DNA from 4 places in the Pseudarthrobacter sp. 902506025 genome. Region 4 is predicted to be linked to each of the others. Evidence: riboswitches for the same ligand, from Rfam matches in the RefSeq annotation. Region 4 holds a riboswitch; each other region holds the start of a gene.
The links. A riboswitch is a leader RNA that binds a small molecule or an ion and turns the genes downstream of it on or off. The one in region 4 is predicted to bind S-adenosylmethionine.
Positions count from the first base shown of each region.

Region 1: another riboswitch for S-adenosylmethionine. It lies ahead of AB0280_RS14010 (cobalamin-independent methionine synthase II family protein); the one in region 4 lies ahead of metX (homoserine O-acetyltransferase MetX).
Region 2: another riboswitch for S-adenosylmethionine. It lies ahead of AB0280_RS07595 (aminotransferase class V-fold PLP-dependent enzyme); the one in region 4 lies ahead of metX (homoserine O-acetyltransferase MetX).
Region 3: another riboswitch for S-adenosylmethionine. It lies ahead of AB0280_RS04130 (DUF1737 domain-containing protein); the one in region 4 lies ahead of metX (homoserine O-acetyltransferase MetX).

Region 1 covers NZ_JBFBKW010000007.1:91,295-96,677, reverse strand. Annotated here, with positions in the region: gene AB0280_RS14025 (YegP family protein) at 1-115, opposite strand, end outside; gene AB0280_RS14020 (adenylosuccinate synthase) at 294-1,583, opposite strand; gene AB0280_RS14015 (M14 family zinc carboxypeptidase) at 1,780-2,844, opposite strand; SAM riboswitch class I at 3,074-3,178, shown strand; gene AB0280_RS14010 (cobalamin-independent methionine synthase II family protein) at 3,192-4,400, shown strand; gene AB0280_RS14005 (uracil-DNA glycosylase) at 4,612-5,241, shown strand; gene AB0280_RS14000 (DUF3151 domain-containing protein) at 5,312-5,383, opposite strand, start outside.
Region 2 covers NZ_JBFBKW010000003.1:73,761-79,143, forward strand. Annotated here, with positions in the region: gene rsgA (ribosome small subunit-dependent GTPase A) at 1-1,070, shown strand, start outside; gene hisN (histidinol-phosphatase) at 1,115-1,927, shown strand; SAM riboswitch class IV at 2,081-2,194, shown strand; gene AB0280_RS07595 (aminotransferase class V-fold PLP-dependent enzyme) at 2,231-3,649, shown strand; gene AB0280_RS07600 (class I SAM-dependent methyltransferase) at 3,735-4,493, shown strand; gene AB0280_RS07605 (metal-dependent transcriptional regulator) at 4,567-5,277, shown strand; gene AB0280_RS07610 (hypothetical protein) at 5,326-5,383, shown strand, end outside.
Region 3 covers NZ_JBFBKW010000002.1:68,961-74,343, reverse strand. Annotated here, with positions in the region: gene AB0280_RS04145 (TetR/AcrR family transcriptional regulator C-terminal domain-containing protein) at 1-38, opposite strand, end outside; gene AB0280_RS04140 (hypothetical protein) at 261-515, shown strand; gene opgC (OpgC domain-containing protein) at 655-3,123, opposite strand; SAM riboswitch class IV at 3,292-3,407, shown strand; gene AB0280_RS04130 (DUF1737 domain-containing protein) at 3,421-3,696, shown strand; gene AB0280_RS04125 (rhodanese-like domain-containing protein) at 3,693-4,103, shown strand; gene AB0280_RS04120 (O-succinylhomoserine sulfhydrylase) at 4,104-5,312, shown strand; gene AB0280_RS04115 (HNH endonuclease signature motif containing protein) at 5,377-5,383, shown strand, end outside.
Region 4 covers NZ_JBFBKW010000006.1:169,399-174,781, reverse strand. Annotated here, with positions in the region: gene AB0280_RS13380 (bifunctional o-acetylhomoserine/o-acetylserine sulfhydrylase) at 1-1,255, shown strand, start outside; SAM riboswitch class IV at 1,359-1,474, shown strand; gene metX (homoserine O-acetyltransferase MetX) at 1,487-2,602, shown strand; gene AB0280_RS13370 (MFS transporter) at 2,782-4,164, shown strand; gene AB0280_RS13365 (zinc-binding dehydrogenase) at 4,169-5,305, shown strand; gene AB0280_RS13360 (LysR family transcriptional regulator) at 5,341-5,383, opposite strand, start outside.

The sequences.
Region 1 (5,383 bases), on a different contig from region 4:
CAGCGGCCTTGTCCTCGAAGGGGCCGGAGACGGCGATAACGGCCCCGTCCGGAGCCAGGAGACGGAACCGGAAAAACGAATCAGCGTCGACGAATGCTTCAAATTTTCCGGCCATGACGATCCTTCCTTGGGCACCAGGTTGTACAGACGAGTCTGGCCGTGGCACCGGAAACCTCACAAGACCATGCGCGTTAAGCCTGTGTAAATTCGCTGTCCGCCACCAAAAGAGAAGCGGCAGGCCACCTGCGAAAGGTGGCCTGCCGCCGTCGTCATGCCTGCTCCGGGAGGGCGCGTCAGTCGTTGATGAGGTCGTTCACCACGATGGTCTGGTCGCGGTCCGGGCCAACGCCGATCGCGGAGAACCGGGTTCCGGAGAGCTTCTCCAGCGCCAGCACGTAGTTGCGGGCATTCTCGGGGAGGTCCGCCAGCGTCCGGGCTCCCGTGATGTCCTCGGTCCAGCCGTCAAAGTACTCGAAGATCGGCTTCGCGTGGTGGAACTCGGTCTGCGTCATGGGCATCTCGTCATGCCGGACACCGTCGACGTCGTAGGCCACGCACACCGGGATCTGCTCGATGCCGGTCAGGACGTCCAGCTTGGTGACGAAGTAGTCCGTGAAACCGTTCACGCGGGAAGCGTGCCGCGCCAGGACGGCGTCGTACCAGCCGCAGCGGCGCGGGCGGCCGGTGTTGACGCCGAATTCGCCGCCGGTCTTCTGCAGGTACATGCCCATCTCATCGAAAAGTTCGGTGGGGAACGGGCCGGCACCAACGCGGGTGGTGTAGGCCTTGATGATGCCGATGGAACGCGAAATCCGGGTGGGGCCGATGCCGGAACCCACCGAGGCGCCCCCGGCGGTGGGGTTGGAAGAGGTCACGAACGGGTAGGTGCCGTGGTCCACGTCCAGGAACGTTGCCTGGCCGCCCTCCATCAGGACTACCTTGCCCTCGTCCAGCGCCGAGTTAAGGACCAGGGTGCTGTCGATGACCAGCGGGCGGAGCCGCTCGGCGAAGGACAGGAAGTACTCCACGATCTCGTCAACCACAACGCTGCGGCGGTTGTAGACCTTGACCAGGAGTTCGTTCTTCTGGCGCAGCGAGCCTTCCACCTTCTGGCGCAGGATCGATTCGTCGAAGACGTCCTGGACGCGGATGCCCAGCCGGGCCACCTTGTCCATGTAGGCGGGGCCGATGCCGCGGCCGGTGGTGCCAATGGCACGGCTGCCCAGGAAGCGCTCGGTCACCTTGTCCAGCACCTGGTGGTACGGGGCCACCAGGTGGGCGTTGGCGGAGACCCGCAGTTTTGAGGTGTCGGCGCCGCGCGCCTGGAGTCCGTCGATTTCCTGGAAGAGTGCCTCCAGGTTCACCACGCAGCCGTTGCCGATGATGGGAACGGCGTTGGGGCTGAGAATGCCTGCCGGCAGCAGCTTGAGTTCGTACTTTTCACCGCCTACGACGACGGTGTGCCCGGCGTTGTTGCCGCCGTTGGGCTTGACGACGTAGTCAACACGGCCGCCCAGCAGGTCGGTGGCCTTGCCTTTTCCTTCGTCGCCCCACTGGGCTCCTACGATCACAATTGCTGGCATGGGATCCTCCCCCATTCGTTCGGACTGCCCGGGCCGGCCACCAGGTGGCGGGCCCATGCAGCGCCGTTCATGAGAATGCCCCGAACATACCGGCCTTCGCACAGCCGCAGCACGGCGCAGCGAAGCAAGAGTTCCGGGGCTCTTACCACCCAAGTTTAGCCGATGGGGCACTTTGTCCACTGTTGTGGCCCGCCGCCTATTCGTCCTCCGCCTCCCCGGCGGGCCGGGACGTCTGTTCGGCGAGCCTGTTCCAGAAGGAGGTGTCGGCGTCGGCAATGGACCCGTCCGCGATGGCCGCGGCCGTGGAGGTCAGCGTGGTGACGGTCTGCTTGATCAGGTAGCCGTTGCTGCGCTGTCCGAGTGCATAGCCGTCCAAATAGTGGTCCGACATGCCGCGCATCTCGAAGAGCAGGGTGGCGATGCCGTACTCCACGGAGATGCCGTTGCGGCTGATGGTTTCGGCACTGCCGCCCTGGTACTTGCCCAGGTGTCCCCAGCCGGTGGAGTCGACGTTGTTGAACACCACGGCGCCGAGCTGCTTGGATTTTTCGACGACGGCGGGGTCGGCGTTGGGGGTGGTGGGGTACAGGATGGAGCCCGACACCAGCTTGCCGTCACGCTCGGCCCGGGTTCCCTGGTGGTGCAGGTCGATCATGTAGTCGATCCGGTATTTGCGCATGACGTTGTTGTGCAGCGCCTGGGTCTCCGGCTGGACCTTGGCCACGTGGTCGCGGTTCAGGTCCACACCCTCGGCGTTGTAGCGGGTGAGGTGCCGGTCCCCCTTTGCGAGGTAATTGTCCAGGGAGAAGTTCACGTCGCCCATGGCGCCGTCCGCATTGAGCATGGGCACCACCAGGATGTTCACGCCTTTGAGGATGTCCGCGGATTTGCCGGTCCCCAGGTGCTTGATGAACTCCATGGCGCCCTCGGTGGTGAGCTGCTCGTTGCCGTGCTGCTGGGTCAGGTACAGGATGGTGGGCTTGGCGGGGTCCGAAATGTACTTGACCAAGTGGATGTCGCGCCCCTTGACCGTCTGCCCGATGACCTCCAGCTCCATTGCCGGCTGGCGGGCATCCTGGTCCTTCAGGAACGAGACCATCTGTTCGTACGTGGCGAGCTTGGACGTGGTGATCTGGCCGTTGCCGTCGTAGGTGGGGCCTTCGCCCACAGCGTGTGCCAGCGGGGCAGGTCCTGCTACGACGGCCAGCGCCAGGGCTCCGGAGACGGCGAGGGTCCTGAAATTTGCCAGGGGTTTCTTCACAGTGCGTTACCTCTTTCGAGTGCATCGGGGTGCCGTTAGCCAGCTTCGTCGCGGCGGCGGCATGTGACCTCAGCCAACCAAGCTTAACGAAACCTGTCAATAACCTGAACAAAAGCTGTAAGTATGCTGCTGCCCGCTGGGAAACGGCAGGAAAGCCGCCGGGCAGCCCGTCGCGACATAAAGCGGAGCAGACTTGCCCCGGGGCAGGCATCTGGATTTATGTGAGAGTGAACCATCCGGAGCGGCCGAGAGACCTGGCTCGATGACGCCGCAGCAACCACGGTCCAGCAGGATTCCTGCCGGCCGAAGGTGCTACTGCCAGGACCGATGGAAAGGAAGATTCCAGCATGTCCCTGAACACCGACCACATCCGCGTCACCCACGCGGGATCCTTGCCCCGCACCCCCGAACTCATCGCGGCCAACGCAGCCAAGGAAAGCGACGGCGTCACCCCTGAATTCCTGGAACTCCTGGAGGCCTCCGTGGTGGAGGTGGTCCAGCGCCAGAAGGACCTCGGCATCGACATCCCCAACGACGGCGAATACGGGCACACGATGTCCAGCTCCGTGGACTACGGCGCCTGGTGGAACTACTCCTTTGCACGGCTGGGCGGCCTGGAGCCAACCAACGTGGACCGCTGGGCCGATGCCCAGGTGCACCGCTCCTCGCCCGGCAACATTGTCCTGACCTCATTCCCCGACCGGCGCGACCGGCAGGCGTTTAACGAGGCCTACAACGACCCCTCCTCGGGCATCCTGTCCCACCGCAAGAGCGTGACCCAGCCCAAGATCGCCGGACCCCTGACCTACACGGGCCAGGACCTGGTGGCATCGGACATCAGGAACCTGAAGACCGGCCTCGCAGCCGCCGGGTTGTCGGACGGCTTCGTAGCATCCCTCTCCCCCGGCTCCTGCGCCCGCGTGGCCAACGAGTACTACAAGTCGGATGAGGAACTTGTCTACGCCTGCGCCGATGCCATGCGGGAGGAGTACAAGGCGATCATCGATGCCGGCCTCACCGTGCAGCTCGATGATCCGTCCCTGGCCGAGAGCTGGGACCAGATCAATCCCGAGCCCAGCCTGGAGGACTACCTGAAGTTCATCCAGCTGCGCGTCGAGGCCACCAACTGGGCCCTCCGCGACCTGCCCCAGGAACAGATCCGGCTGCACGTCTGCTGGGGTTCCTGGCACGGTCCGCACACCACGGACATCCCCTTCGCCGACATCATCGGATCGGTGCTGCAGGTGAACGCCGGCGCCTACTCCTTCGAGGCAGCCAACGTCCGCCACGAACACGAATGGCGGGTATGGGAGGACACCAAGCTCCCCGAGGGCAAGGTGATCATCCCGGGCATCGTCTCGCACGCCACCAACGTGGTGGAACACCCGGACTTGGTGGCAGACCGCATTGTCCGCTTTGCCGACGTCGTGGGCCGTGAGAATGTCATCGCCTCCACCGACTGCGGCCTGGGCGGCCGGGTCCACCCGCAGATCGCCTTCGCCAAGCTGGAGGCCCTCGGCGAGGGCGCCCGCCGGGCCACCAGCCGCCTCTGGTAGCTGCAAGAGGCGACGCGGGAACCCGCCGGTTCCGTGCCCTGGCTGAGTCAGGTGCACGGGACCGGCGTTTCGTTTCCCGGGGCTTGCTAAACTGGGTAAGGCCGACCAGGAATCGGCCCACCCCAATCAACCGCCGCTGATGTGTCGCGCCCCCGCGTGCCCGTTTCCGTGGCGGCAGCAACGCCAATCCCCGCAGGAGAACCAGCACTTCATGACAGCCCTGGCACCCGAAACATTCCACGAACAGCTCATGAGCCGCCGCTACGACCCCAGCGTTGCTGCCGTTAACGAGCTCTGCGATTCCCTGCGGGAGACCAAGCCCGGAACCGTGGTCCCTTATGTGGATCCCATGCACGACGTGGAGGAATGCCGCATCATCAGCCTGTTCTCCAACATTGGCGAGGCGGACCCGTCCGGGTTCATCACGGCCGGGGACCAGGACGCCGCGACCCGCATGCTGGGACTGCAGTGGAAGCTGGGCCTGCGCCCCGAGTTCGTGATGCCGTGGAACGTCCACCCCTGGCACGTTCCCGGTGAGCCCAACGGCAAGTTCACTCCCGACCAGATCCAGGCAGGCCTGAAGCCGCTGCTGAAGTTCCTGGCCCTGGTGCCCCGTGCCTCCGTCATCGTGGCGCACGGAACCGAAGCCAACCGGTTGGCCAACGCACTCCTGAAGACCGAAGTTCCGCTGCTGTGGCGCCGTGGCCTGAAGACCTACAAGGTGCGCTCCCTGAGCGGCCGCGCCTTCGCCGGTTCCCCCGCTCGCCAGGAGGAGTACCTCGAGGACATGCGCGCGGCCTACGCCGACGCCATGGCACGCACCGGCATCGCCAAGCCTTAAGCGACCGACGGCGGGTGGTTACCTTTCCAGGAAAGGTAACCACCCGCCGTCGTTGTTTAAGCGCAAAGGACTAAAACTTGCCCTCGATCGCTGCCTTCGCCGTGGGGTCCGAGTCGTTGAGGAACTTTTCGATCCGCTCCGG
Region 2 (5,383 bases), on a different contig from region 4:
GCCCCAGCAAGAAAGGCTCCCGGCCCCGCACCAAGGACCGGCCCAGCCATGACGATGCCGTCACCGGACGGATCATCACGGTGGACCGCGGCCGGTACACGGCAGTGGTGGGCGAAGACTCGGGCAACGAACGCGTTGTCATCGCGGCGCGGGCCCGCGAACTGCGCCGCTCGCCCGTGGTTGCCGGCGACTTCGTCTCACTCGTGGGGGACGTGTCCGGGGCACCGGACACACTTGCCCGCCTGGTGAAAATCCAGGACCGCCACACCCTCCTGCGCCGCAGCGCCGACGACACCGACCCCGTCGAGCGCGCCGTGGTGGCCAACGCCGACCAACTGGTGATTGTGGTGGCGGCCGCCAACCCGGAACCACGCACCGGGTTCATCGACCGCGCCCTGGTGGCTGCCTATGACGCCGGGATCGAGCCGATCCTGCTGGTCACCAAGGCCGACGTGAAAGACCCCGCGGAGCTGCTGTCCAACTACACCCACCTGGGCTTCCCGGTGATCATCAGCCGGACCGCCGATGCACAGGCCTCCGGGATCGATGCACGGTCGGACGACGGCCTCTCCGCCCGGCTGGACAGCGCGGCGGTGGCCGACCTCCGCGCCCATCTCGACGGCAAGGTCACCGTGATGCTGGGGCACTCCGGCGTGGGCAAGTCCACCATGGTGAATGCGCTGACCGGCGCCGAGCGGGCCACCGGCGGAGTGAACGCGGTCACGGGGCGCGGCCGCCACACGTCGTCGTCGGCCCTGGCCCTGCGCCTGGCGGACGCGCCGGCCGGCAGCTGGATCATTGACACCCCCGGTATCCGTTCCTTCGGACTGGCACACGTGGACCCGGACCGGATCCTGCGCTCCTTCCCCGACCTGTCCCCCGGCATCGAAAACTGTGAACGCGGGTGCAAGCACACTGCAAACGCGGTGAACTGCGGCCTCGACGACTGGGTGGCAGGCGGACACGCAGGTCCCACCGGCCCGGCACGCCTGGCATCGCTCCGGCGGCTGCTCGGCACGGACCCGCGCATGGACGCACAGGAAACCAAAGAGCTCGGCAGCGTCAACTGACGCGTTCTCCCGGCAGAAGCGTCCACAGACGGTAGTTTGTAACCATGATCCAACCCGCTTCGAGCTACAACGATGACCTGCGCCTGGCCCATGTCCTGGCCGACTCCGTGGATGACCAGACCATGAGCCGCTTCAAGGCCCTGGACCTCCACGTTGAGACCAAGCCGGACCTGACGCCCGTCACCGACGCCGACAAGGCAGCGGAGGAAGCCATCCGCGGCCAGCTCTCCCGCTCCCGGCCCCGCGATGCCGTCCTGGGTGAGGAGTTCGGCAGCACCGGGCACGGTTCACGGCGCTGGATCATCGATCCCATTGACGGGACCAAGAACTTTGTCCGGGGCGTCCCGGTCTGGGCCACGCTGATCGCCCTGGTGGATGAAGGCGAGCCTGTGGTGGGCGTGGTCAGCGCCCCGGCCCTCGGCAAGCGCTGGTGGGCGGCAAAGGGCATGGGCGCGTACATGGGCCGGTCCCTGGCAGCTGCCACCCGGCTGCGCGTCTCCGACGTGTCCAGCCTCTCCGACGCCTCCCTCTCCTACTCCAGCCTGAGCGGCTGGAAGGAACGCGGCAACCTCGACGAGTTCCTCGGGCTGACCGAAGACGTCTGGCGGACCCGGGCCTACGGCGATTTCTGGTCGTACTGCATGGTGGCAGAGGGCTCGGTGGACATTGCCTGCGAACCGGAGCTCAACCTCTACGACATGGCTGCGCTGGTGCCGATCGTGGTTGAGGCGGGCGGCCGGTTCACTTCCCTCGAAGGCGAGGACGGACCGTTCGGCGGGAACGCGCTGGCCACCAACTCGATCCTGCACTCAGAGGTGCTGCACCGCCTCAACCCGTACCTGGACGACCTGCTGTAACTGCCACGGTTTGGCCCCCTTAGGCGAATATTGCGACGCCGGACACCTCCAGACGGGGGTGTCCGGCGTCGTTTATTCGATATTGCGTAACAAAGCCCTTAACAATTGCCGCGGCTTCAATCCTGGCCGCCCCATGTCCTACGCTTTTATGCAGGTCACGAGTGCCAGCGCAAAACCCCGGTTTGCTGGCCGGCAACCCTCCATTCGCGGCGGGGTGCCCCGGGTGACGACCAGGCCGGTCCGGAGTGGATGCGGCAAGCGCGGATTCCCTGTGCCGGAGTCCTGTATTCAAGTGAGGTCTCTGTGACAACTGCCACCGTCTCCCCCCAGCCCGCCATTGCCGAATCCGGCGTCCCCGATGCACGCCACGCCGCAGCCGGCCGTCCGCTCGCCGCCGTCACCGGCGCGGAAATCCAGGCCCCCCTGATTTCCGGCGGCCACGTGCGGTATGCCAACCTCGATTACGGCGCGTCCGCCCCGGCACTTTCCGTAGTGTCCGCGTACCTGAACGAGATCCTCCCCTACTACGCGAGCGTCCACCGCGGGGCAGGATACGCATCCCAGATCAGCACCTCCGTGTACGAAAACGCCCGCAGCATCGTCCGGGACTTCGTGGGCGGCCGCCCGGACGATTCGGTCATCTTCACCCGCAACACCACCGATTCGCTGAACCTCCTGGCCGGCTGCCTTCCCGTGACCGACGGCCGGCATGACGGCGAGGTCCTCTACCTGGACATCGAACACCACGCCAACCTCCTGCCGTGGCAGGGCGTTCCGCACCGCAGCATCGTTGCCGCCGACACCATCACCGGCACCCTGGACGCCGTCCGGACCGAACTGGAGCAGGGCGGCGTCAGCCTGCTGGCGGTTACCGGCGCTTCGAACGTCACCGGCGAGATTCTTCCCATCCGGGCCCTGGCCGCGCTGGCCCACCAGCACGGCGCCCGGATCGTGGTCGACGCGGCCCAGCTCGCGCCGCACCGCAGGGTGGACATCAGCGCGGACGACGTCGACTACCTCGCCTTTTCCGGCCACAAGCTGTACGCGCCGTTCGGCGCGGGTGTCCTGGTGGGACGTCCCGACTGGCTGGACGCCGGTGTCCCGCACCTCGCCGGCGGCGGGGCGGTCAAGGAAGCACGGCTCGACGGCGTCAGCTGGGCCACCGGCCCGGCCCGCCACGAGGGGGGCTCGCCGAACGTCCTCGGCGCCGCCACCCTGGCCCGCGCCACCCAGGTCATCGCCGAACTCGACCAGGACCGGTGGCACGCCCACGAATCCGCCATCCGTTCCTTCCTGGTGGAGGGCCTGCAGGACATCGACGGCGTCACCGTCCACCAGATCTTCAAGGACACCAACCCGGAAACGGACACCATCGGCGTGGTCAACTTCTCGGTCGAGGGCTACGACGCAGGGCTGGTGGCCGCCTACCTTTCCGCAGAGCACGGGGTGGGCCTGCGCGACGGCCGCTTCTGCGCCCATCCCCTGCTGAAGCGCCTGGGCCTGCCGTCCGGCTCCCTCCGGGCAAGTTTCGGCGTGGGTTCGCGGCTGGAAGACGCCGAACGCCTCCTCGCCGGCATCCGGACGCTGCGCAGCAACGGACTGGGATGGGATTACGTGGTGGATGCGGGCCGCTGGGTGCCCGCCAATGATTTCCGCACCTACCCGCACTGGGCGCCCAATACCCCCGGGACGGCCGGAGCAGCCCCCTGCCTGGACGACTAGGCGGCGGGGCGGCGGCTGCCTGCTGATGCCGGGCATGCGGTAAATTCGAAGGACATCCGCAAGCAGCACCAGAAGGAGGCCACGCGTGGTTCGGGGTGGCCCCAGGCTTGATCACGGCCGGCGCACGGAGCTCGGGCAGAGCTTCCAGGACGGCGGCCGCCACTACCAGCGGGTCCGTCCCGGCTATCCTGCGGAATCTGCACGGTGGCTGGTACCGGCCGGAGCCCATGACGCCCTGGACGTCGGCGCCGGTACGGGAAAGTTCACCGCATTGCTGCTGGCCATGGGGCTGGACGTCACCGCCGTCGACCCCTCTGCGGACATGCTCGCCCAGCTGAAGGCCCACTGCCCCGCCGCCACGGCTGCGCCGGGGACTGCCGAGGCGACAGGCCTTCCCGACGCTGCCTTCGACGTCGTGACCCTTGCCCAGGCGTGGCACTGGTGCGACCCCCTGGCGGCAAGCACCGAGCTGGCGCGCGTCCTGCGCCCGCACGGAACACTTGGCCTGGTTTGGAACCAGCTGGACACCTCCGTCCCCTGGGTGCACCGGCTCTCCCGGATCATGCACGCCGGCGATGTGTACCGGCCCGGCCACAAGCCCGTCGTCGGGCCAGAATTCCACCGGCTCGAAGGTCACGTCACCCACTGGCAGGACAGGGTGACCACCGGGCACTTGATGGAGCTCACCAAGTCGCGCAGCTACTACCTTCGGGCCGGTGAGGCGACGCGGGCAAAAGTTCTGGCCAACCTGGACTGGTACCTGCACGAGCACCTGGCCCATGCCCCCGGCCAGGAACTTGACCTTCCCTACCTCACCCTGGCCTGGCGCGCCACCAAGGCATGACGCACGCGGTCTGCGGCGGGGTGGCCGAAGCGGCGCACTCTGCCGCACCGGCCAAACCGGTAGGCTTGGGCATGTGAAGACCAGCGCGCCCTCCTCCTCGATCGAGGACTACGTCAAGGTCATCTACTCATTCACCGAATGGCAGGACAAGCCCATCACGTCCTCCCAGCTGGCACAGCGGCTGGGAGTGGCAAATTCCTCGGTCTCGGAAATGGTCCGGAAGCTGAAGGACCAGGGCCTGGTGGACCACAAGCCCTACAGCGCCGTCACGCTGACCGAGGCCGGCCTGCGCCTGGCCCTGTCCATGGTCCGGCGCCACCGGCTCATCGAGACCTACCTCGTCCAGCGGCTCGGCTACAGCTGGGACGAGGTCCACGATGAAGCTGAACAGCTGGAGCATGCAGTGTCGGATACGTTCATCGAGCGCGTTGCCGCCAAGCTCGGGGACCCTAAGCGGGACCCGCACGGCGACCCCATCCCCACCGCGGACGGCCAGGTCCTGATGCCGCGCGCCCACCTGCTCGCCGCGCTGGACCAGGGACACAGCGGCAAGATCACCAGGATCAGCGATGACAACCCCGAGCTCCTGCGGTACCTCGCCGCCCAGGACATCGACCTCGACGCCGAAGTCGAGGTGATGGGACGGCGGCCGTTTGGCGGCGCGCTGATGGTCCGGATCGCCGGTTCGGGCGGCACCCGCGACTACGACCTTGCTGACGAAATCGCCTCAGCGTTGTGGGTCTCCAGCGACACCCCGCACCCGGGCTGCGTCCTCGGCGGTTAAGCGGGCTGTCCTCTGCCGATTTGGCCGGCTCCCGTATGGTGGAAGGTGATGATCAGCAGACGCGACGCAGCAATAACCCTTGATGTTCCCCTTGAGATGGCACAGC
Region 3 (5,383 bases), on a different contig from region 4:
TTGGCCTGCCCGGTCTGGGAAGTGTTGGCGGAAGTCATCACAAAGGTCCTCACTGGCGGCCCTCGTCCCGAAGTAACTGGGACGGTTGCCTCATATCTGGTCTACAGGTAAAGTCTACATCGTAGACAAGATGAACTCTTGAGCTTTTCGGGACCTCTCAAGGAAAGCGGCTACACAATCCTTTGCCACCTTGTGCAGGGCATCGAGGTTCGCCGCTGGAGCCTACCGGCGGCACCACGCACCGAGCGAAGGGACGCCTCATGGCCAATTCGCAGTTTGATCTTTTCCTCCACGAAGCCACCTACGCAGACCATGCCTCGGAATCCAGCCTGGACCGCGACCGCCTGTACGGGCTGTACACCAGCTGGTGCTTCGTCAACGAGCAGCCCACCGGCACCGAGTCCAGTTTCTGGGCTGCCATGAAACACAAAGTCTCGGTTCGCCGCAACGGACTGCGCATGAAGGGGCCGGCCGCTGCGGACTACATCCTCAGCAGCTACCCGCGGCTTGTTTAAGGCCCCACCGGGCTGCCAACAGGCCGCAGGGTAACCAGCGGCGCACGATCACATGCTGTGGCACTTTTGTGCCGCAGCATTTTCGTGTCCGGATGCACCCTGGAACCAGGCAAAGGAGCCATCCCCCAGGCGGGAATCCCTAGGTGGGAATGATCCGGAAAAGGAACCTGGTGCGGACCATCACCCACAACAGGCCCAGGACCACGGCGTAGGCCGCGGTGTTGAGGAAGATGCTCTGCTGCTGGAGCGCCGGGATGTTTGTGACGACGGCGATCAGCACCACATGCATGATGAAGACATACAGCGTGGCGCGGCCCAGCGGAATCAGGAACCAGCCCAGGGCACGCTCCACCGGTTTCCAGTAAGCGCTGAGGAACGCGTAGGCGGCCACCACCAGGACCAGGACGTTGAACAGCCGGCCGGGCGCCAGGTAGGTCCGGCCGAAGAGTGCGTCATACATGGCCCGGTAGGAGGCGTCCGGCATGAGCGCCAGGCGGACGTCGTAGTTGTTGGCCAGGTACGGATTCCCCCAGGACAGGAAGGCCAGCGCAAACGCTGCCGCAGTGCAGGCCGCCACCACCCACGTGTGCGCCGACAACCACGCAACAATGCTGCGGCGGTAGTAGCCAACAACCAGGCCGAGGACGAAAAGCACCTGCCACACCAGCAGCGGAAACGAGTCCTCAAACTGGGATGGCAGGATCCTGAACCGGGTCACGGCGCCCACTGCGTACACGGCGAACGTCGCCAGCAAAACCCAGACGGCCTTGCCGCGGTTCAGCGCCGCAAGGATCAGCGGGCTGGCCAGCAGGAGCACCACATACAGGCCCATGACGTTGAACTGCCAAGGCCCGAACTGCAGCAGCACGATGGCCGGCAGCACCTGCGGCGGCACGGGGAACTGGAACAGCGACGACATGCCGGCGTAGAGGTCGTAGGTCCGGCCGGCACCGCTGTGTCCCGCGCCGCCGGTCCCCTGGTCCACGAACGTGGTCAGGGCCTCAGTGTGGAAGAACGGGAGCAGGGAAAGAAGGAAGACGCCGATCAGCACGGCCAGGGCGGTCACATAGAGCTTCCCAGCCCGGCGGGACGTCAGGTCCACCACCCGGCCGAAGTCCTCCTTGGCCTTGGGCCCGTACACCATGCCCACCACCAGGCCGGAGAACAGGACGAACAGCTCCGCGCCTGACACGAAGCCCACCGCCTCCTGGGTGAGCAGCTGGAACAGTGAGGCCATGCCCAAGTGGTTGACCACCACAAAGACAATGGCCAGTCCGCGCAGCAGGTCCACCCGCGAATCCCTGGTGGAAGGGTCCTGGTAGCTCCAGGACGTGGCGGTGTTGATCCGGCGGGGAACCTGCCACAGGGCCACCAAGAGGATGACCATGGCGGCACCAACGGTCCAGGGGGCGGCGCCGGAAAGCGTGTTGGCCCGCACGTAGGTGCCTGTGGACGCCACATCCGTGACAGGGCCGGTGACCATCGGCGATGCCTTCAGCCTGTCCAGGGCGGCCTTGGCAATATCCGGGCTTCCCGTGAGTAGCCAGCTGATGCTCGCCACGCCGGTATCCCGCGTGCTGGTCCGTTCGTCCCACACCACGGCGGCCGTCCCGGCGAAAGCGGGTGACGTGGCAGTGGCCACCACCTGATCCCACCAACCCGTCTTGATGTCCGCCTCGGGCGCCCCACCGGACGCAGGGCTGTAGAAGGCCGAGGTCTGGAGGAGGAAAGGCTTTTTGCGTCCCTCGGCGTAGGTGCCGTAGAAGTTCTCGCCGCCGGAGGCCGTCAGCATTTCCTGGAGTTCGCCCGGACGCGGCGTCGTGTTGACGGCGGCCCCGCCGGCAGTGTCGTCGTGATAGGCGGTCAGGCCCACCCAGTCCACGGCGTCATCGCCCGGGTAGTAGGGGGCATAGGCGCTGTCGCTTCCGTTCCAGGTCCCGTCCCCGTTCGTATCCAGGAGGGAAAACCCGTCGCTTCCCGGCTGCGGGGCATTCCGGTTCCGTTCAAAGGGGTAGTCCTTGCCCAGGTAAGGCGCCCACACCATGGCGGCCCGGCCGCCGTCGTCCTTCTTGAAGGCTGCCGCCACGGCCTGGAAGGCCTGCCGGTACGTGGCCGGCTGCTGGCCCCAAGCCACCCAGCTGGCATTCATATCGGGGGCGAACCGGACCAGCAGTTGGCCCTTGAACCCCGATGTCAGGTCACGGACCTGGGCTGCGAACGCTTCCGCCTCCGCGGAGCCGAGCTGGTCCAGGGGCACCGACGGCTTCACCGAGAGCAGGGCGTGGGCGCCTTTGGCTGCAGTCTGCTGCAGGAAGCCGTCGATGTCATTCCGCTCCGATTCGCGGTACGGAATGGTGATGTCGTGGCCGAAGACGGCGGGGCCGGCGCCCAGCCTGTCGCTGAAGCCCGCGGCCGTATCCTCGCCCCACTCGAGGACCGCCCCCAGCCACGGCTTGCCCTTGTCCGGTGCAGCAGGCGCGGCGTGTGCCGGGCTTGCCGGGACAACCAGGGCCAGGAGGGCGATGAACGCGGCGGCGAAAAAGGCTGCGATGGATCGCGGACGGTTCCGCCGGATGGCGGCGTGGTGGAGCGATACGTGTGCCCGCATGCTGACAAGGACCCCCCGGTACTCATTGCTCTGGATACGGGGCGGCGCCCCCGGTAAGAACTTTATCGGCCCGTGGGCATAACCCGTGCCGTGACGCGGACGGCTCAATTACGGAACATGACGACGGCGGCGATGCGGCCGGGCGCGGCAGGTGTTACGTTTTTGGGGAGTAATGAGTACCGGCGCCAAGCCCTGACTTGCCGGTCGGCAACCCTCCCTTTCGCGGCGGGGTGCCTCAGGTGAATACTCGGCATATCGACCGATTCGAGCTGCAAGCGTGAGAGAAGGAGATCCGTCGTGTCCGACGCACCCGCCCCTGACGAAAGACTGTCCTACCGCCTGATTACGGGCGCGGACAACCGTGAATTCTGTGAGCGGATCTCCGCTGCACTCGCCGATGGCTACGTCCTGCACGGCAGCCCGGCGGCAACCTTCAACGGCACCACCGTCATCGTGGCGCAGGCAATCGTCCTTCCGGCCGCGATCGCTTCCGCCGACGCCGCCGTGGCCACCGCCGTGGACCAGCTCGATGCCGAATTTGAGGGCGAGTTCGACGGCGAGGGCCACGCATGAGCTACGCGGGAGACCTGACGCCGCAGGAAGCCTGGGCCAAGCTGGAGCAGGGCGCCATCCTGGTGGACGTCCGCACCGAGGGCGAATGGGCCCACATCGGCATCCCGGACACCAAGGCCACGGACAACGATCCCCTGTTCATCCAGTGGACCTTCCCCGGAGGCATCCCCAACCCGGACTTCGTCAAGGACCTCCAGGAGCAGGCGCCGGAGGATCCCCACGCGGAACTGCTGTTCCTGTGCCGGTCCGGCCAGCGGTCCATCGCGGCCGCAACTGCCGCCACCCAGGCGGGCTTCACCGCGTACAGCGTGCTGGAGGGCTTCGAAGGCGAGCCCGACCGCTACGGCGAGCGGACCGTCAATGGCTGGAAGAACCGCGGCCTCCCCACCAACCTCGGAAAGAACTAAGTGACCTTCAACCCAGACGCCCCCGGCTGGAACCCCGACACCCAGGCAGTCCGCGGAGGCCTGGACCGCTCCAACTTCCAGGAAACATCCGAGGCCATCTTCCTGAACTCAGGGTTCGTCTACGAATCCGCCGCGGCAGCTGAACGGGCCTTCACCGGCGAGGACGAGCGCTTTGTCTACTCCCGCTACGGCAACCCGTCCGTGGCCACCTTCCAGGAACGGCTCAGGCTGCTCGAAGGCACCGAAGCATGTTTCGCGACGGCGTCGGGCATGTCCGCCGTGTTCACCGCGCTGGGTGCCCTGCTGGCTGCGGGCGACCGGGTGGTGGCCGCCCGGTCACTGTTCGGTTCGTGCTTTGTGATCCTGAACGAGATCCTGCCCCGTTGGGGTGTGGAGACGGTCTTCGTGGACGGCCCGGACCTGGACCAGTGGCGCGAAGCCCTGTCCAAGCCCACCACCGCCGTCTTCTTCGAGTCCCCGTCGAACCCCATGCAGGAGATCGTGGACATCGCCGCCGTCAGCGAACTGGCGCACGCGGCCGGGGCCACCGTAGTGGCGGACAACGTGTTCGCCACTCCCCTGCTGCAGCGCTGCGGGGACCTTGGTGCCGACGTGATCGTCTACTCCGGCACCAAGCACATCGACGGGCAGGGCCGGGTGATGGGCGGAGCCATCCTGGGCACCAAGGAATTCATCGACGGACCGGTGAAGCAGCTGATGCGCCACACCGGCCCCGCGCTTTCCGCTTTCAACGCCTGGGTCCTGACCAAGGGCCTGGAGACCATGGGCCTGCGCGTCAACCACTCCTCGGCGACCGCACTCCGGCTCGCAGAATGGCTGGAGGAACAGCCGGCGGTGAGCTGGGTGAAGTACCCGCTCCTGAAGTCGCACCCGCAGTACGGGCTGGCGGCAAAGCAGATGAGTGCAGGTGGCACTGTCCTTACCTTCGAGCTCGCTCCTTCCGGCGGACGCACGGGCAAGGAAGCGGCGTTCGCACTGCTGGACGGGCTGCGGATCATCGATATCTCCAACAACCTCGGTGATGCAAAGTCCCTGATCACGCACCCCGCCACCACTACCCACCGCGCCATGGGCCCGGAGGGGCGGGCCGCCATCGGCCTGAGCGACGGCGTGGTCCGGCTCTCGGTGGGGCTCGAGGACCCGGAGGACCTCCTCCGCGACCTGGAACAGGCGCTGAAGCAGATCTAGCGGGGGCGGGACCAGGTCCGCGTGGCCAAATACAGATGTCAGTGCCTCGTTGGATGATGTCGGTATGGGAA
Region 4 (5,383 bases):
TGCCCGCGCCCTGCCCATCTACCAGACCACGTCATTCGTCTTTCCCAGCGCTGAAAGCGCCGCCAACCGTTTTGCCCTGGCTGAACTTGCGCCCATCTATACCCGCATCGGCAATCCCACCCAGGACGCCGTCGAGCAACGGATTGCCAGCCTCGAAGGAGGCCTGGCCGCGCTGCTGCTGAGCTCCGGGCAGGCCGCCGAAACCTTCGCTGTCCTGAACATCGCGGAGGCAGGGGACCACATCGTGGCCAGCCCCAGCCTTTACGGCGGAACCTACAACCTGTTCGCGCACACGCTGAAGAAGTTCGGCATCTCGGTGACCTTCGTGGCCGATCCGGACAACCTGGACCAGTGGCGCGATGCCGTGCAGCCCAACACCAAGCTCTTCTTCGGTGAAGTGGTCTCCAACCCGCGCCAGGATGTCCTGGACATCGAAGGCATCTCCGAGGTGGCCCACCAGGCCGGAGTTCCTCTCATCGTGGACAACACCTTGTCCACCCCTTACCTGATCCGCCCGCTGGAGTGGGGCGCGGATATTGTCCTGCACTCGGCCACCAAGTACCTGGGCGGCCACGGCTCGGCCATCGCCGGAGTCATCGTCGATTCCGGCAAGTTCGATTTCGGCAAGGACCCGGAACGGTTCCCCGGCTTCAACACCCCGGACCCCACCTACAACGGCCTGGTCTACGCCCGCGATCTCGGTGAAGGCGGCGCACTCGGCGCCAACCTCTCCTACATCCTCAAGGCCCGTGTGCAGTTGCTGCGCGACCTCGGCTCAGCCGTCTCGCCCTTCAACGCGTTCCTGATTTCCCAGGGCCTGGAGACGTTGAGCCTGCGGGTGGAGCGCCACGTTGCGAACGCCACGGAAGTGGCGCGTTGGCTGGAGGCAAGGGACGACGTCGAATCCGTCGCCTACGCGGGGCTGCCCTCCAGCCCCTGGTACGAGCGTGGCCGCAAGTACGGACCCAAGGGGACGGGCGCCGTCGTGGCCTTCAACCTGGCCGGCGGGGCAGAGGCGGGCAAGCGCTTCGTCGACGCCCTGGAGCTGCATTCCCACGTGGCCAACATCGGCGACGTCCGCTCCCTGGTCATCCACCCCGCGTCCACCACGCACAGCCAGCTCTCGCCGGAGCAGCGGGTTGTGGCCGGCGTGCACCCGGGCCTGGTCCGGCTTTCCGTTGGCCTGGAGCACATCGACGACATCCTGGCCGACCTGGAGGCAGGCTTCCGGGCAGCCAAGGGCGCCGACGCGTAGCCCCAAACGCGCGCGTCGCAGCATGTGCCGGCCGGCAAACCGGGAAGTCACAACCAGTCATACTCTTGGCCTGGAGTGGGGGGTGTTTCGTACACTCGAACCAGGTCATGAGTGCCAGTGACAGCCCCGGCTTGCTGGCCGGCAACCCTCCATCCGCGGTGGGGTGCCCCGGGTGAGGACCTGGCCTGCCGGTCAGACGACGGCAGGCAAGCGCGTAGAAGAGGTCTTGCCATGACGGTTACCGTCGCCCGAACCACCATCCCCGAACACGGAATCGTCCGTTACGCCTCCATCGGGGGTCTGGAACTCGAAGCCGGGGGATACCTCCCGGACGTCACCCTGGCCTACGAAACCTGGGGGACGCTCAACGCGGACGCCAGCAACGCCATCCTGATCGAGCATGCGCTGACCGGCAGCACCCACGTGACCCGCGGCGACACCGACGAAGAAGGTTGGTGGGAACAGCTGGCGGGCCCCGGCGCTCCCGTGGACACGGACCGCTTCTTCGTGGTGTCCATCAATATCGTCGGCGGCTGCTATGGATCCACTGGCCCGTCATCACCCGCGCCGGACGGAAAGCCCTGGGGCTCCAGGTTTCCCCTCGTCACGCTGCGCGACAGTACGGTTGCCGAGGCAAGGCTCGCGGACCAGCTGGGCATCAAGAGCTGGTTCGCCGTCCTCGGCGGATCCATGGGGGGTGCCCGCGCCCTGGAATGGGCGGTGACGTACCCGGAAAGGGTGGAGCGCTGCGCGGTGATCTCCGTGGGAGCCGCCAGTACTGCCGAACAGATTGCCTTCGCGCAGGCCCAGACGCTGGCCATCCGGCAGGACCCCAATTTCAACGGCGGGGACTACTACGGCGGTCCGTGCCCGGAAGACGGGCTGGCGCTCGCCCGGCGCATCGCCCACATCACCTACCGGTCGGCTGCCGAACTGGAAGGCCGCTTCGGCCGGGCACCCCAGGCGCCCGAGTCGCCCCTGCAGGGGGAAGTTCTTGCCTCCCGCGGCCGCTACCAGGTGGAAAGCTACCTGGACCACCAGGGCAACAAGCTGGTGAAGCGCTTCGATGCCAACAGCTATATCGCCCTGACCGAGGCACTGATGAGCCACGATGTGTGCCGGGGACGGGGAACCTTGGCCGAAACCCTCGCCGCCTCCACGGCACGGTTCTTCGTGGCCGCCGTCGACTCGGACCGGCTCTATTTTCCGTCGCAGTCCCACGAACTGGCCCAGGCGCTGCCCGGGGACGTGGACGTCCATGTCATCCAGGCACCGATCGGGCACGACGGGTTCCTCACCGAGATCGGGCAGTTGGGCGGCCGGCTGCGGAGCAGCTTCCTGGTCTAGGCGCCGCCTGGCGCACAGCCCTTAATGTGCATTCCTGCAGATGCGTTCTGCACTAATCGGCGTTGAGGTTGCGCCGCGGGCAGACCATACTCATCGAATCCGGCTTTCGTGGTGTGCATCACACCCGTCTGCCATTGACTGGTCCCCGTGGTGTCGACGTCGACGCCGAAGGAGTTCGCATGAGTACGGAAAGCTCCGCCGCAAGGCGTACAGAGGAAACCGACGTCAAGGCCTCAGGCCTTAAGAAAGTGGTGACGGCCTCCATGGCCGGCACGGTCGTGGAATGGTACGAGTTCTTCCTCTACGCATCGGCCGCCACCCTGGTGTTCGGGAAGGCCTTCTTCCCCAACGCCGGCACGGAACTGGACGGCATCATCGCCGCCTTCCTCACCTATGCCGTCGGTTTCGTCGCACGCCCTATCGGCGGCATTGTCTTTGGCCACTTCGGCGATAAGTTCGGCCGCAAGCAGTTGCTGCAGCTGAGCATCATCCTGGTGGGGGTCTCCACCTTCCTCATGGGCTGCCTGCCCACCTTCGGACAGATCGGCTACTGGGCGCCCGCGCTGCTGGTCTTCCTGCGGTTCGCCCAGGGCTTCGCCGTGGGCGGGGAATGGGGCGGCGCCGTGCTCCTCGTGGCAGAGCACAGCCCCAGCAAGTCCCGCGGCTTCTGGGCCAGCTGGCCGCAATCTGCAGTGCCGCTGGGCAACCTGCTGGCCACGGCCGTGCTGTTCGTCCTCTCCTCCACGCTGACGCAGGACGCGTTCCTGGGCTGGGGCTGGCGCGTGGCGTTCTGGCTCTCCGCCGTGATCGTCATCATCGGTTACTACATCCGCACCAAGGTCAACGACGCTCCCATCTTCCTGGAGGCCCGCAAAGAGGTGGACGCCGGCCACAAGGGCTACGGCGTAGCCGAGGTGTTCCGGCGCTACCCGCGCGGCGTCTTCACCGCCATGGGCCTGCGCTTCGCGGAAAACATCCTCTACTACCTGGTGGTCACGTTCTCCATCACCTACCTGAAGACGGTGGTGCAGGCTGACACCACGCGGATCCTGCTGCTGCTGCTCCTTGCGCACGCCGTCCACTTCGCCGTCGTGCCCATGGTGGGCAAGCTGTCGGACCGCTTCGGCCGCAAGCCCGTCTACATGGCCGGCGCCATCATGGGTGCCACCTGGGGCTTCTTTGCCTTCCCCATGATGGACACCAAGAACGATGTCATCATCCTGGCGGCCATCATGATCGGCCTGGTGTTCCACGCCTTCATGTATGCCGGGCAGCCCGCCATCATGGCGGAAATGTTCCCCACCCGGATGCGGTATTCCGGCGTCTCCCTGGGATACCAGGTGACGTCCATCGTGGCGGGCTCGCTGGCGCCGATCATCGCCGCGTCCCTGCTGGGTACCTACAAGTCCTCCGTCCCGGTGGCGGTGTACCTGCTCATCGCGTGTGCCATCACCGCCGTCGCGGTCTTCTTCCTGAAGGAAACCCGGGGCATCTCGCTGCACGACGTTGACGCGGCCGACGCCAAGGGCACGGCAGACCTGCTCGCTGCCAGCAAGAAGTAGGCACATGAAAGCCGCCGTCCTCTATTCCACCGTTCCCGCCCCGGCCAGCGCCGAGGGAAAACAGAGCTACGCCGAGTCCCGGCCCCTGCTGGTGCAGGAGCTGGAGCGGCCGGAGCCGCGCGCCGGTGAGCTCGGAGTTTCCATCACCTACTCGAGCCTGTGCCATTCGGACCTGTCCGTCGTGGACGGTTCACGCGTCCGGCCCCTTCCCATGGCCCTGGGACACGAGGCCGTGGGGCGGGTGGTGTCCGTGGGCGACGGCGTCTCCGACGTATCCGTGGGGGACCATGTGGTTCTGGTGTTCGTGCCCAGCTGCGGCCAGTGCCGGGCCTGCCTTTCCGGCAGGCCCGCGCTCTGCCACCGGGCAGCTGAGGTGAATGGATCCGGAGACCTGCTCCATGGTCCGGCACTGTTGCGGACGCCGGCGGGGGAGCGGATCAACCACCACCTGGGCGTTTCCGCCTTCGCTGACTACGCGGTGGTTGCGCGGGAATCAGTGGTGGTGATTGACGACGACGTCCCGGACACCGTGGCGGCGATGTTTGGTTGCGCCGTGCTCACCGGAATGGGAGCGGTGTTCAACACCGCCGCAGTCGGCCCCGGCCAGTCCGTGGCAGTGTTCGGCCTGGGGGCGGTGGGCCTGTCCGCCGTGATGGCGGCCCGCCTGGCAGGGGCCACAAGCGTCATCGCCATCGACCCCAACCAGGGGAAGCACCAGCTGGCCCGCAACGCCGGGGCCACCGCGGTAGGGACGCCGGAGGACGCAGGGCGGCTGATTGAGGAAGCAGCCGGCGACGGCGTCGACGTCGCCATTGAAGCGGTGGGCTCAGCCGGTGTCATCGCATCCTGCCTTCAGCGGGTCACCAGGGGTGGCGCGGTGGTCTCCGTGGGCCTGCCCCACCCCTCCGCAGAGTTGACGGTGCCGGCCCTGCAGTTCGCCGGGGCCGGCAAGCGGCTGCTGGGCTCCTACATGGGCGACGCCGTTCCAGCGCGGGACATCCCCAGGTACCTCGGGTACTGGCGGGACGGCAAACTGCCGGTTGAGCTGCTGCACACCGACACCCGGCCACTCAGCGAGATCAACGAGGGCCTTGATGCGCTCGCAGCGGGACAGGTAGTGCGGCGGCTCTTCCGGGCCTGAACTGTCAGGCCCGGTTCTTCACCCTTCCCGGTTCCTCACCCGGCGAGCAGCAACGAGCGCTCCTTCACCTCGTCCTTC